Regions from separate parts of the Rhodococcus sp. T7 genome, predicted to be linked through region 2. Evidence: riboswitches for the same ligand, from Rfam matches in the RefSeq annotation. Region 2 holds a riboswitch; each other region holds the start of a gene.

Region 1 (3,249 bases), on a different contig from region 2:
GCAGCGGGGACGTGCCCGGGGCCGGGGTCCGGACGGTCGGGTCAGGGCTGAGCGAGGTACTCATTGGTGAAATAGGTCGACCAGTCGGGTTCCGTGGTCAGCGGTGCCCCGTCGGGGCCGGTGAGCAGGCCGTGCTGGAACAGGAAACCGGAGTATCCCGCCCACTGCTCGGCCGTCTGTGTCCCGACCTTTCCGGACGCGTCCTTCATGTACTGGGAGGACAGCATCTGCTGGCTCTCCCGCACGAGGGATTCGTCCGTGAAGGCGCCGGGATTGGCGTCGATCAACATCTGTGCGGCCTCGTCCGGCCGGTCGGCGGCGAACTGGTAGCCGCGCTGCAGGGCCTGGACGAACTTGCGGGCCTGCTCGGGGTGCTCGTCCATCCACTGCTCGTTGCCCTCGATGACGAGTGCGTACGCGTCCGGGAATCCGTAGTCGGTGTAGTGGAAGTAGCGCATCGGGGTGCCTCGGTGCTCGGCCTCGATGCCCTCCCAGCCGAAGAACGACACGGTGAAGTCGGCGGTGCCGGAGTACACGGCCTCGTACGCCGACGTGCCGAGCGTGACGGTGGTGAATTCGCCCTTGCCGCCGTCGTTCCGGATGATCTGCTTCAGCGTCTCCTCGCCGTCCGGGTCCGCGAAACCGGCGTAGATCTTGCCGTCGAGATCCCGGGGGCGGGTGATGTCGGGGCGATCCGCTTTCACCGCGATGCCCGTCGCCCAGTGCTGCAGCGGGGCCATGACCGATGTGGTCTGGGCGCCCGCGGCCTTCGAGAACGTCGCGGAACTCTGGAAGCTCACGCCGAACTCGGCGTTGCCTGCGTCGACGAGGGTGTCGGGCGAGGTGTCGTTGTACGGCAGCACCTGCACGTCGAGCCCGGCGTCGGCGAACCAGCCCTCCTGCTGGGCGACGAACAGACCGGTGTGGTTGGTGTTCGGCGTCCAGTCGAGTGCGAACCGGATGGTGTCGTCGGACTGCGAGTCGCCGGCGCAGCCGGTGAGCATCGACAGGGCCGAGACGAGGATGACGGCTGCGGTGGCAGCGCGCTTGGTGCGGGAGAAACGCTTGGTGCGGGAGAAAAGTGTCACGACGCCGGCCATTCCTGCTTGTTGAGTGCGGTGTCCCAGAACATGAGTTCGTAGCGGCTGGCGATCGTGAACGCCTCCACCATCGCCTCGCGCTGGGTGTCGGTCGCGGCCTCCGCGGCGGCGTCCACGAGTTCGCGGGCCTTCGCGACGGCGGCGTGGAACTCCTCCGCGTCGTACGTGGTCACCCACTGTGCGTACGGGTGCGACGGGTCGGCGGACAGCACCTCGCGGGCGCTCGCCGCCAGCCGGCGTCCCACGTCCGCGTAGATCCAGAAGCACGGCAGCACCGCGGCGGCGGACACCGCGTACGGCTCGGTGGCGGCGACGGCCGTCAGGTAGGAGATGTACCCGAGGCAGGCCTGCGAATGCTGCGGTTCGACGTCCGACGCGGGGAGTCGCCCGCTGGTCAGGAGGTTCTGGTGCAACGTCGCCTCGACCGTCGCGGCCTCGGCCGCCGAGCCGGCCCAGAAGCCGGCCTCGACGGGACCCGGCGCATGCGCGGCGACCAGGGACAGGGCCTTCGCGTACCCGGTCAGGTACAGGAAATCCTGCTCGATGTACGTGCGGAACACGTCCAGCGGCAGCGTTCCGTCGCCGAGGCGGCGCAGGAACTCGAGTTCGTCGATCGCCTCGCGCAGCACCTTGGTCCGGTCCCACAAGTGGTCCGTGAATCGGGCGTGCTGGCCTGCGCCCGCAGCACCTTGGACAGAGCTATTCACAACGTTGACATCCCTTCGTCAGCATTACCTGAGCAGGTTCCCGGGTGTGTTCTCAGCCCCGCCCGTGCGGAGCACCCCGTGTCAGAACAAGCCGACCCTAGCACCGGCCGTGCCGCGAACGGAAAGGCCCGGGTGGGTGGCCGGGCTCAGCCGGCGAGGAACGCGGCCGCGCCCGGCGGGAGGGCCGCGGGGCCGCGCCTGTAGATCTCGGCGGGCCTGCCCGTCCCGACGACGGCCATGTCGCCGGTGTGCTCGAGAGCGGGCATCATGTGCCGGCGGAACGAGTCCTTCGGGAGGGGGCGGCCGAACACCACCTCGTAGACCCGGCGCAGTTCGAGCACCGTGAACGTGTCGCCGACCAGCCCCGACGGGTCGACGGACCGCGCGTACCGCTCGCGCAGGTCGGCGACGGCGAGCGTGACGACGTCCGCGTGGTCGAACGCGAGGTGCTGCGTCACCCGGTCGCCGTCGACGGGGATCAGCAGGGCGTCGCGGGGGAGTGCCGTGCGGGGGAGTGCCGCCCCGTGTGTCATCGACAGCACCCACCCGCGATCGTCGCGGGCGGGGTCGTCGAACATTGCCAGCTGGTGGAACTCGGCGCCCGCCAGGCCGGCCTTGATCCGCAGGCACCGTTCGGCGGCGTCCCGTAGACGCTCGCCTTCGTGGAGGAAGGTGCCCGGAAGCGCGAGCCGGCCCGAACGGTGCGGGACCACAAGAACTTTCAGATCGGCGCCGTCCACGGTGAGGACGGCGACGTCGACCGCCACGGACGGCCGCGGATAGTCGAGGAGGCTCTTGCCCTCGGGATCGGTCGATGCGGCCACGGAGGAAATGTTAGCGCGCGGTTGATCTATGTCACGTTCGAACGGTCCTGCCTGCGCATCGTTGGTAGTTTGGCGAGAGATTCCCGTACGCGCTGCGTGAGGAGATTCGGCCGTGGATGTCGAGAAGTCAGGCGACACACTCGTCGTCCGCGCCCGGGACGGCGACGTGCGCGGCTACCCCGAAGGCGACGTCTACGCGTGGAAGGGCATCCCGTTCGCCGCGGCCCCCGTCGGCGATCTGCGGTTCCGGGCGCCGGTCCCGCCCGCCCCGTGGGACGGCGTGCGCGACTGCGTCGACTTCGGCCCGATGGCCCCGCAGGGCCACGGCACCGCCGTCCCGATCGACGCCGGACTCGAGATGGACGAGGACTGCCTGTCGGTCAACGTGTGGGCACCCCGGCCCGACGGCACCCCGCGGCCGGTGATGGTGTGGATCCACGGCGGCGCCTACTGCCTGGGAACCGCTGCTCAGGGCATCTACAACGGTCGGATCCTGTCCACTCTCGGCGACGTCGTGCTGGTCTCGTTCAACTACCGGGTGGGGGCGCTCGGCTTCCTCGACCTGTCGTCGTTCTCGACGGCGGATCGGGTGTTCGAGACCAACTGCGGGCTGCGCGA
Region 2 (3,249 bases):
GTGGTCGCTGTCGGAGGACCTGACGGGCGTCGAGTACGAGTTCGGGTGACCCGACGCCCGCGCAGGATGCTCAGTCTTCGGTGACTTCGAGGGTGACGTCGACGTTGCCGCGGGTGGCGTTGGAGTAGGGGCACACCTGATGTGCCTTCTCCGTCAGTTCGAGTGCCTCCGCGCGCGGCAGGTGGGGGAGGGACACCTCGAGGGTGACGGCGAGGCCGAATCCGCCGCCGTCCGTGGAGCCGATCCCGACGCGGGCGCCGACGGCCGAGTCGGCGACATTCGCCCCGGCCTGACGGCCGACGAGCTGGAGTGCGGAGTGGAAGCACGCCGCGTATCCGGCGGCGAACAGCTGCTCGGGGTTGGTGCCGTCGCCCGATCCGCCCATCTCGGTGGGGATGGCGAGGTTCAGGTCGAGCCGGCCGTCGGACGTGCGGGCGTGGCCGTTGCGGCCTTCCCCGGTTGCGAGGGCTTCGGCGGTGTAGACGATCTTCATGGTTACTTCTCTCCTGTTGGGGTTGCGAAACTGTGGAGCGATTCGGTGAGGCGCGACAGGGTGTCGCGCAGGGCGACGAGTTCGTCGATGCCCATTCCCGTCGAGCGGGCGAGTTCGGTGGGGATGCCTTCCGCGGCGGCGCGGAGGCTCGCGCCCTTCTCGGTGAGGTGGATCCCGACCCGGCGTTCGTCGGCCGACGAACGCCTCCGTTCGACCAGGCCCAGCGCCTCGAGCCGCTTGAGCAGTGGCGACAGGGTGCCGGTGTCGAGGTCGAGGGCGTCGCAGATCTCCCGCACCCCGCGACCGTCCTGTTCCCAGAGGACCAGCAGCACGAGGTACTGCGGGTAGGTCACGCCCAGCGAGTCGAGCATCGACCGGTATCTCGCGGTCATCGCCCGGGAGGCCGAGTACAGCGCGAAGCACACCTGGCGGTCGAGGGCGAGGTTGTCGGTCACCTCTGAATGGTTGCACACAACTAGGTTGTGCACAACCAAGAAATCGGAAACGGTGTTTGCCCTTACACTGTTGGCCAGTGACACGGGGTGCTGCCCGGCGAGGATCCGGACGGCTGAGAAGACACCCGTCGAACCTGAACTGGGTAATGCCGGCGAAGGGATGTCGCGGAGACGGCCGTATGCGCTCATCCGATGTCTCGTCGCCGACCGATTGGAAGGTGACAGCAATGCAGCTCGACAAGCAGATCGTCCTGGTTACCGGCGGTGGCCGGGGCCTCGGTTCCGCCATCGTGCGGTCGTTCGCGGCGCAGCACGCGCGGGTAGTCGTGAACTACCGCAACAGCCGGGGTGCGGCGGAGGAACTCGCGGCATCCCTGGGTGCGGACCGCGCGGTCGCGCTCCAGGCGGACGTCACCGATGCCGCGCAGGTGGCAGCACTGTTCGCCGCAGCGGAAGCGCACTTCGGATCGCCGGTGACCACCGTGATCAACAACGCCCTCGCCGACTTCTCCTTCAACGGCGACGCACGCGACAAGGCGGACGTCATCACGTGGGAGGCCTTCGACTCGCAGTTGCGCGGCAGCGTGCAGGCGACCCTGAACACCACGCAGGCCGCGCTGCCGGGCATGCGCGCGCTCGGGTTCGGCCGCATCGTGAACATCGGAACCAACCTGTTCCAGAACCCCGTCGTCCCGTACCACGACTACACCGCCGCCAAGGCCGCCGCGCTGTCGCTGACCCGCACTCTCGCCGCCGACCTCGGGCCCGACGGCATCACCGTCAACATGGTCTCGGGCGGGTTGCTGCGCACCACCGACGCGAGCGCCGCCACCCCCGACGAGGTGTTCGACCTCATCGCGGCGAGCACTCCGCTGCAGCGGGTCACCACCCCCGACGAGTTCGCCGACGCGGTCCTGTTCTTCGCGTCCCCGTGGTCGCGTTCGGTGACCGGCCAGAACCTCGTCGTCGACGGTGGACTGGTCAAGGACTGACATGAGCGACGCCCGGCAACTGCACTTCAACGCGTTCCTGTTCGGCTGCGGGCACCACGGCGCCGCGTGGCGGCACCCCGCCTCGCAGGTGGAGCGGCTCAGCGACATCGCCTACTACGAGGAACTGGCGCAGACCGCGGAGCGGGGTTGCCTCGACGCCGTGTTCTTCGCCGACGGGCATTCGGTGCGCGACCCCGCGTCCGGGGGCATGTGGTTCCTCGAACCGCTCACCGCGCTGTCCGCGATGGCGCGGGCGACCGAGCGGGTCGGTCTCGTGACGACCGTGTCCACCACGTTCTACACCCCGTTCCACGCCGCGCGGATGCTGGCGTCGCTCGACCACATCAGCGGCGGCCGCGCCGGCTGGAACGTGGTGACGTCGATGTTCGACGCCGAGGCCCGCAATCACGGTCTCGAGGAGATGCCGCCGCACGACGACCGCTACTCGCGGGCCGCGGAGTTCGTCGAGGTGGCACTCGCGCTGTGGGATTCGTGGGAGCCCGACGCGCTCGTGCTCGACCGGGAGGGCCTCTTCGCGGATCCGGCCAAGGTGAACGCGGTCGGGCATCGGGGCAAGCATTTCCTCGTGGACGGTCCGCTGAACGTGCCGCACTCGCCGCAGGGGCGTCCGGTGCTGTTCCAGGCGGGCGCGTCGGATCAAGGCCGTGACCTGGCCGCCCGGTGCGCCGAGGGCATCTACGCCGTCGCCTACGACCTCACGGCCGCGCAGAGTTACTACGGCGACGTGAAGCGGCGCATCCGCGCTGCGGGCCGCGACGCCGACGCCGTGATCGTGATGCCCGGTCTCGTCACCTACGTGGGCTCGACCACTGCGGAGGCGCGCAGGAAGAAGTCGGAACTCGACGCGCTCCTGCCCGTCGAGCAGTCGCTGGCGCAGTTGTCGATGTTCGTCCAGCAGGATTGCAGCGCATGGGAATTGGACGCACCCGTTCCGGCGCTGCCGCCGCTGTCGGAGTTCACCGGACCGCAGGGCCGGTACGACACGATCCTGCGGATCATCGAGAAGGACCGTCCCACCGTGCGGTCGCTGCTGGGCACGCTGGCGGCCGGCGGCGGGCACTGCACCATGATCGGCACCCCGGAATCGATCGCCGACGAGATCGAGGTGTGGTTCCGCGGCGGCGGCGCCGACGGATTCAACCTGATGCCGCCGCTCTACCCGAACGGGCTCGCCGACTTCGTCGACGAGGTGATCCCCGTCCTGCAGAAGCGCGGGCTGTTCCGCGCGGAGTATGAGACGGAGACCCTGCGCGACCATCTCCGGGGTCGCCGGTAGTTGCCACCACAA
Region 3 (3,249 bases), on a different contig from region 2:
GAAGAAGCAGGGCATGCGCATCGACTTCGTGCTCGGGTCGCCCGCCCTCGCCGGCCGTGTCGACAAGGCCGAGATCGACCGCAACGAACGCAAGGGCAAGGGCGCCAGCGATCACGCGCCGGTCATCGTCGACCTCGGCGACTGAGGCGCAGCAACCCGAGACGAACGGCGCCCCGGTTTCTAGTCGGCGACCAGAATGTCGAGATGCTCCGGGTTCAGCGCCACGTAGCGCCGGACGTACGTGCAGATGGGACGCACCTTCCAGCCCCGCCTGCGCGCTGAACCCAGCGCCTCGCCCACGAGGACCGCAGCGAGGCCGCGGCCACCGAGGTCTTCCACGATCACCGTGTGCATGAACGCGACCACCTCGCCGGGCTTGGCGGTGAACCCGGGAATGTCGTCCTCGTCGCGATAGCCGAGGATGCCGACCAGCTCGTCCCCCAGCCACAGGTCGAATCGTTCGTGGGCGGGGTTGTCGAGTACGCGAGCATCAGTGGCCGTGATGCCAGCATCAGTGGCCGTGATGCTCCCCGACGGCTCGGGAACGTTCGAAAAGTGATCCATGCCACTCATGAGATCAGCCCATGGGCACCGTCGCGAGTGGAATCACCGGCCCCGGAACCGTTTCGTTGCCGACGAGTGGTCGTTTCGTGTCCCGACCGACCGCCGTCAGGCCTCCACCGGGACCACGAGGTCGCGGTACTCGGGATGCCCCGCGACGAAGCGCTGCACATAGGTGCATACGGGCCGGACCTTCCAGCCGTACCCGCGGGCGAGGTCGAGGGAGCGCCCCACCATGAGTCCGGCGAGTCCGCGGTGACCGAAGTCCTCGACGATCACCGTGTGCATGAACGAGACCACCGGAGCCTGTCGCCCCCGGCCTCTCTGGCCCGGCGGCCGGGCCACCACGCCCACTCCCGCACCCGCACCCGGCGGGGTGTCCGCGAGGGCGAAATAACCGAGGATGCCGACCAGGTCACCACTCAGTCGAAGTTCGAATCGGTTCTGATCGGCGTTGTCGATCACGTCCACAACCTGCGCATCTGTCAGCATGGCTATCTCCTGGGGGTATGTGTCGTAATCGAAATGTGATGTTCATCACCCTTTATACCGATGTACGGAAGCCCTGTCCAAGTTTCCCCCGAATGTTTCACTCACAGAGATCTCGGTTACAGTCTCCGGGACAACTACACATCCACGGGGGCTCGCACCAGCGGGCTGAGAGGACGGCTAGGGGCCGTCGACCGTCGAACCTGTCCGGGTAATGCCGGCGTAGGGAGCATCATCGATGAGCACAACCATATCTACAGCCACGTCCGTCACCACGGGACCGATCCAGGGCAGCACCAAGCAGTACCTGCAGTCGGGCGAGGTCCGGGTGCCGGTCCGGCGCGTACACCTCACCAACGGTGAGCACCTCGACGTGTACGACACGTCGGGCCCGTACACCGACGCGGACGCCACGATCGACCTCGACGCGGGGCTTCCGCACCTGCGGGCGTCGTGGATCGCCGACCGGGCCGGCACCCAGCTCGACGCCGCCCGCGCCGGAACCGTCACCCCCGAGATGCGGTATTGCGCTGCACGCGAGGGTGTTTCACCCGAGACGGTGCGCGCCGAGGTCGCGGCGGGTCGCGCCGTGATCCCGGCCAACCGCTGCCACCCCGAACTCGAGCCGATGATCATCGGCAAGGCGTTCGCGGTCAAGATCAACGCGAACATCGGCAACAGCGCGGTGACGTCGTCGATCGCAGAGGAGGTCGAGAAGATGGTGTGGGCGACCAGGTGGGGCGCGGACACCATCATGGACCTGTCCACCGGCAAGAACATTCACGAGACCCGGGAATGGATCCTGCGCAATTCGCCGGTGCCCGTGGGAACCGTGCCGATCTATCAGGCACTGGAGAAGGTCGGCGGTGATCCGACGGCACTCACCTGGGAGATCTACCGCGACACCGTGATCGAGCAGTGCGAGCAGGGCGTCGACTACATGACGGTCCATGCCGGGGTGCTGCTCCGCTACATTCCGCTGACCGCGCGCCGGGTCACCGGCATCGTCTCCCGCGGCGGTTCGATCATGGCGGCGTGGTGTCTGGCCCATCACCGGGAATCGTTCCTGTACACCCACTTCGACGAACTCTGCGAGATCCTCCACCGCTACGACGTCACGTTCTCGCTCGGTGACGGTCTGCGCCCCGGGTCGATCGCGGACGCCAACGACGAGGCCCAGTTCGCCGAACTCCGCACCCTCGGTGAGCTTACGAAGATCGCGAAATCGCATGGCGTGCAGGTGATGATCGAAGGACCCGGACACGTGCCGATGCACAAGATCGTCGAGAACGTGCGGCTCGAGGAGGAGCTGTGCGAGGAGGCGCCGTTCTACACGCTCGGACCGCTCGCCACCGACATCGCACCGGCGTACGACCACATCACGTCCGCGATCGGGGCGGCGATGATCGCGCAGGCCGGCACCGCGATGCTCTGCTACGTGACCCCAAAGGAGCACCTGGGGCTGCCGAATCGGGACGACGTCAAGACCGGGGTCATCACGTACAAGATCGCGGCGCACGCCGCGGACCTCGCGAAGCAGCATCCGCGGGCGCAGGAGCGGGACGACGCGCTGTCGAAGGCCCGGTTCGAGTTCCGCTGGCACGACCAGTTCGCGCTGTCCCTCGACCCGGATACGGCGCGGGAGTTCCACGACGAGACGCTGCCCGCGGAGCCGGCGAAGACGGCCCACTTCTGCTCGATGTGCGGCCCGAAGTTCTGCTCCATGCGGATCTCCGCCGACGTGCGGGAGTACGCACAGCAGCACGGGCTCGATTCGATCGAAGCCATCGAGGCGGGCATGGCCGAGAAGTCGAGCGAGTTCGTCGGCGCAGGTGGCCGCGTGTATCTGCCCGTCGAATCCGTCACCTCAGAGAATCGGTAAGGTCCCCTTCGTGAAGCTGCTGCCCCTGACCCCCGACGGCCAGACCCCCGTCCGCGTCCTCACCATCGCCGGCACCGATTCCGGCGGTGGCGCCGGGATCCAGGCGGACTCGCGGACGATGGCGCTCTGCGGCGTCCACGCATGTGTCGCGGTCGCCGCGGTGACGGTGCAGAACTCGGTGGGCGTCAGCGGTTTCCACGAGATTCCGCCGGAGACGGTGGCCGCGCAGGTGCGGTGCGTCGTCGACGACATCGGGGTCGGGGCAGCGAAGACGGGGATGCTCGCGTCGACGGCCATCATCGAGGCCGTCGCGGCCG

What was found. Region 2 has a riboswitch for thiamine pyrophosphate ahead of MLGJGCBP_RS39655 (3-oxoacyl-ACP reductase). Riboswitches for the same ligand answer to the same signal wherever they lie in the genome.
Region 1: linked by a shared signal. The riboswitch ahead of MLGJGCBP_RS05360 (TenA family protein) and the one ahead of MLGJGCBP_RS39655 (3-oxoacyl-ACP reductase) in region 2 are both predicted to bind thiamine pyrophosphate.
Region 3: linked by a shared signal. The riboswitch ahead of thiC (phosphomethylpyrimidine synthase ThiC) and the one ahead of MLGJGCBP_RS39655 (3-oxoacyl-ACP reductase) in region 2 are both predicted to bind thiamine pyrophosphate.

What each region holds. Positions count from the first base shown of each region.
Region 1 covers NZ_WXYH01000034.1:5,512-8,760, forward strand. The annotation lists gene MLGJGCBP_RS05350 (ABC transporter permease) at 1-64, opposite strand, end outside; gene MLGJGCBP_RS05355 (ABC transporter substrate-binding protein) at 42-1,100, opposite strand; gene MLGJGCBP_RS05360 (TenA family protein) at 1,085-1,807, opposite strand; TPP riboswitch at 1,801-1,896, opposite strand; gene MLGJGCBP_RS05365 (NUDIX hydrolase) at 1,954-2,631, opposite strand; gene MLGJGCBP_RS05370 (carboxylesterase/lipase family protein) at 2,744-3,249, shown strand, end outside.
Region 2 covers NZ_WXYH01000370.1:17,540-20,788, forward strand. The annotation lists gene MLGJGCBP_RS39640 (oxidoreductase) at 1-49, shown strand, start outside; gene MLGJGCBP_RS39645 (organic hydroperoxide resistance protein) at 71-493, opposite strand; gene MLGJGCBP_RS39650 (MarR family winged helix-turn-helix transcriptional regulator) at 496-948, opposite strand; TPP riboswitch at 1,022-1,126, shown strand; gene MLGJGCBP_RS39655 (3-oxoacyl-ACP reductase) at 1,176-1,940, shown strand; gene MLGJGCBP_RS39660 (LLM class flavin-dependent oxidoreductase) at 1,942-3,237, shown strand.
Region 3 covers NZ_WXYH01000110.1:17,978-21,226, reverse strand. The annotation lists gene MLGJGCBP_RS12990 (exodeoxyribonuclease III) at 1-145, shown strand, start outside; gene MLGJGCBP_RS12985 (GNAT family N-acetyltransferase) at 181-564, opposite strand; gene MLGJGCBP_RS12980 (GNAT family N-acetyltransferase) at 670-1,053, opposite strand; TPP riboswitch at 1,188-1,296, shown strand; gene thiC (phosphomethylpyrimidine synthase ThiC) at 1,289-2,932, shown strand; gene thiD (bifunctional hydroxymethylpyrimidine kinase/phosphomethylpyrimidine kinase) at 2,943-3,249, shown strand, end outside.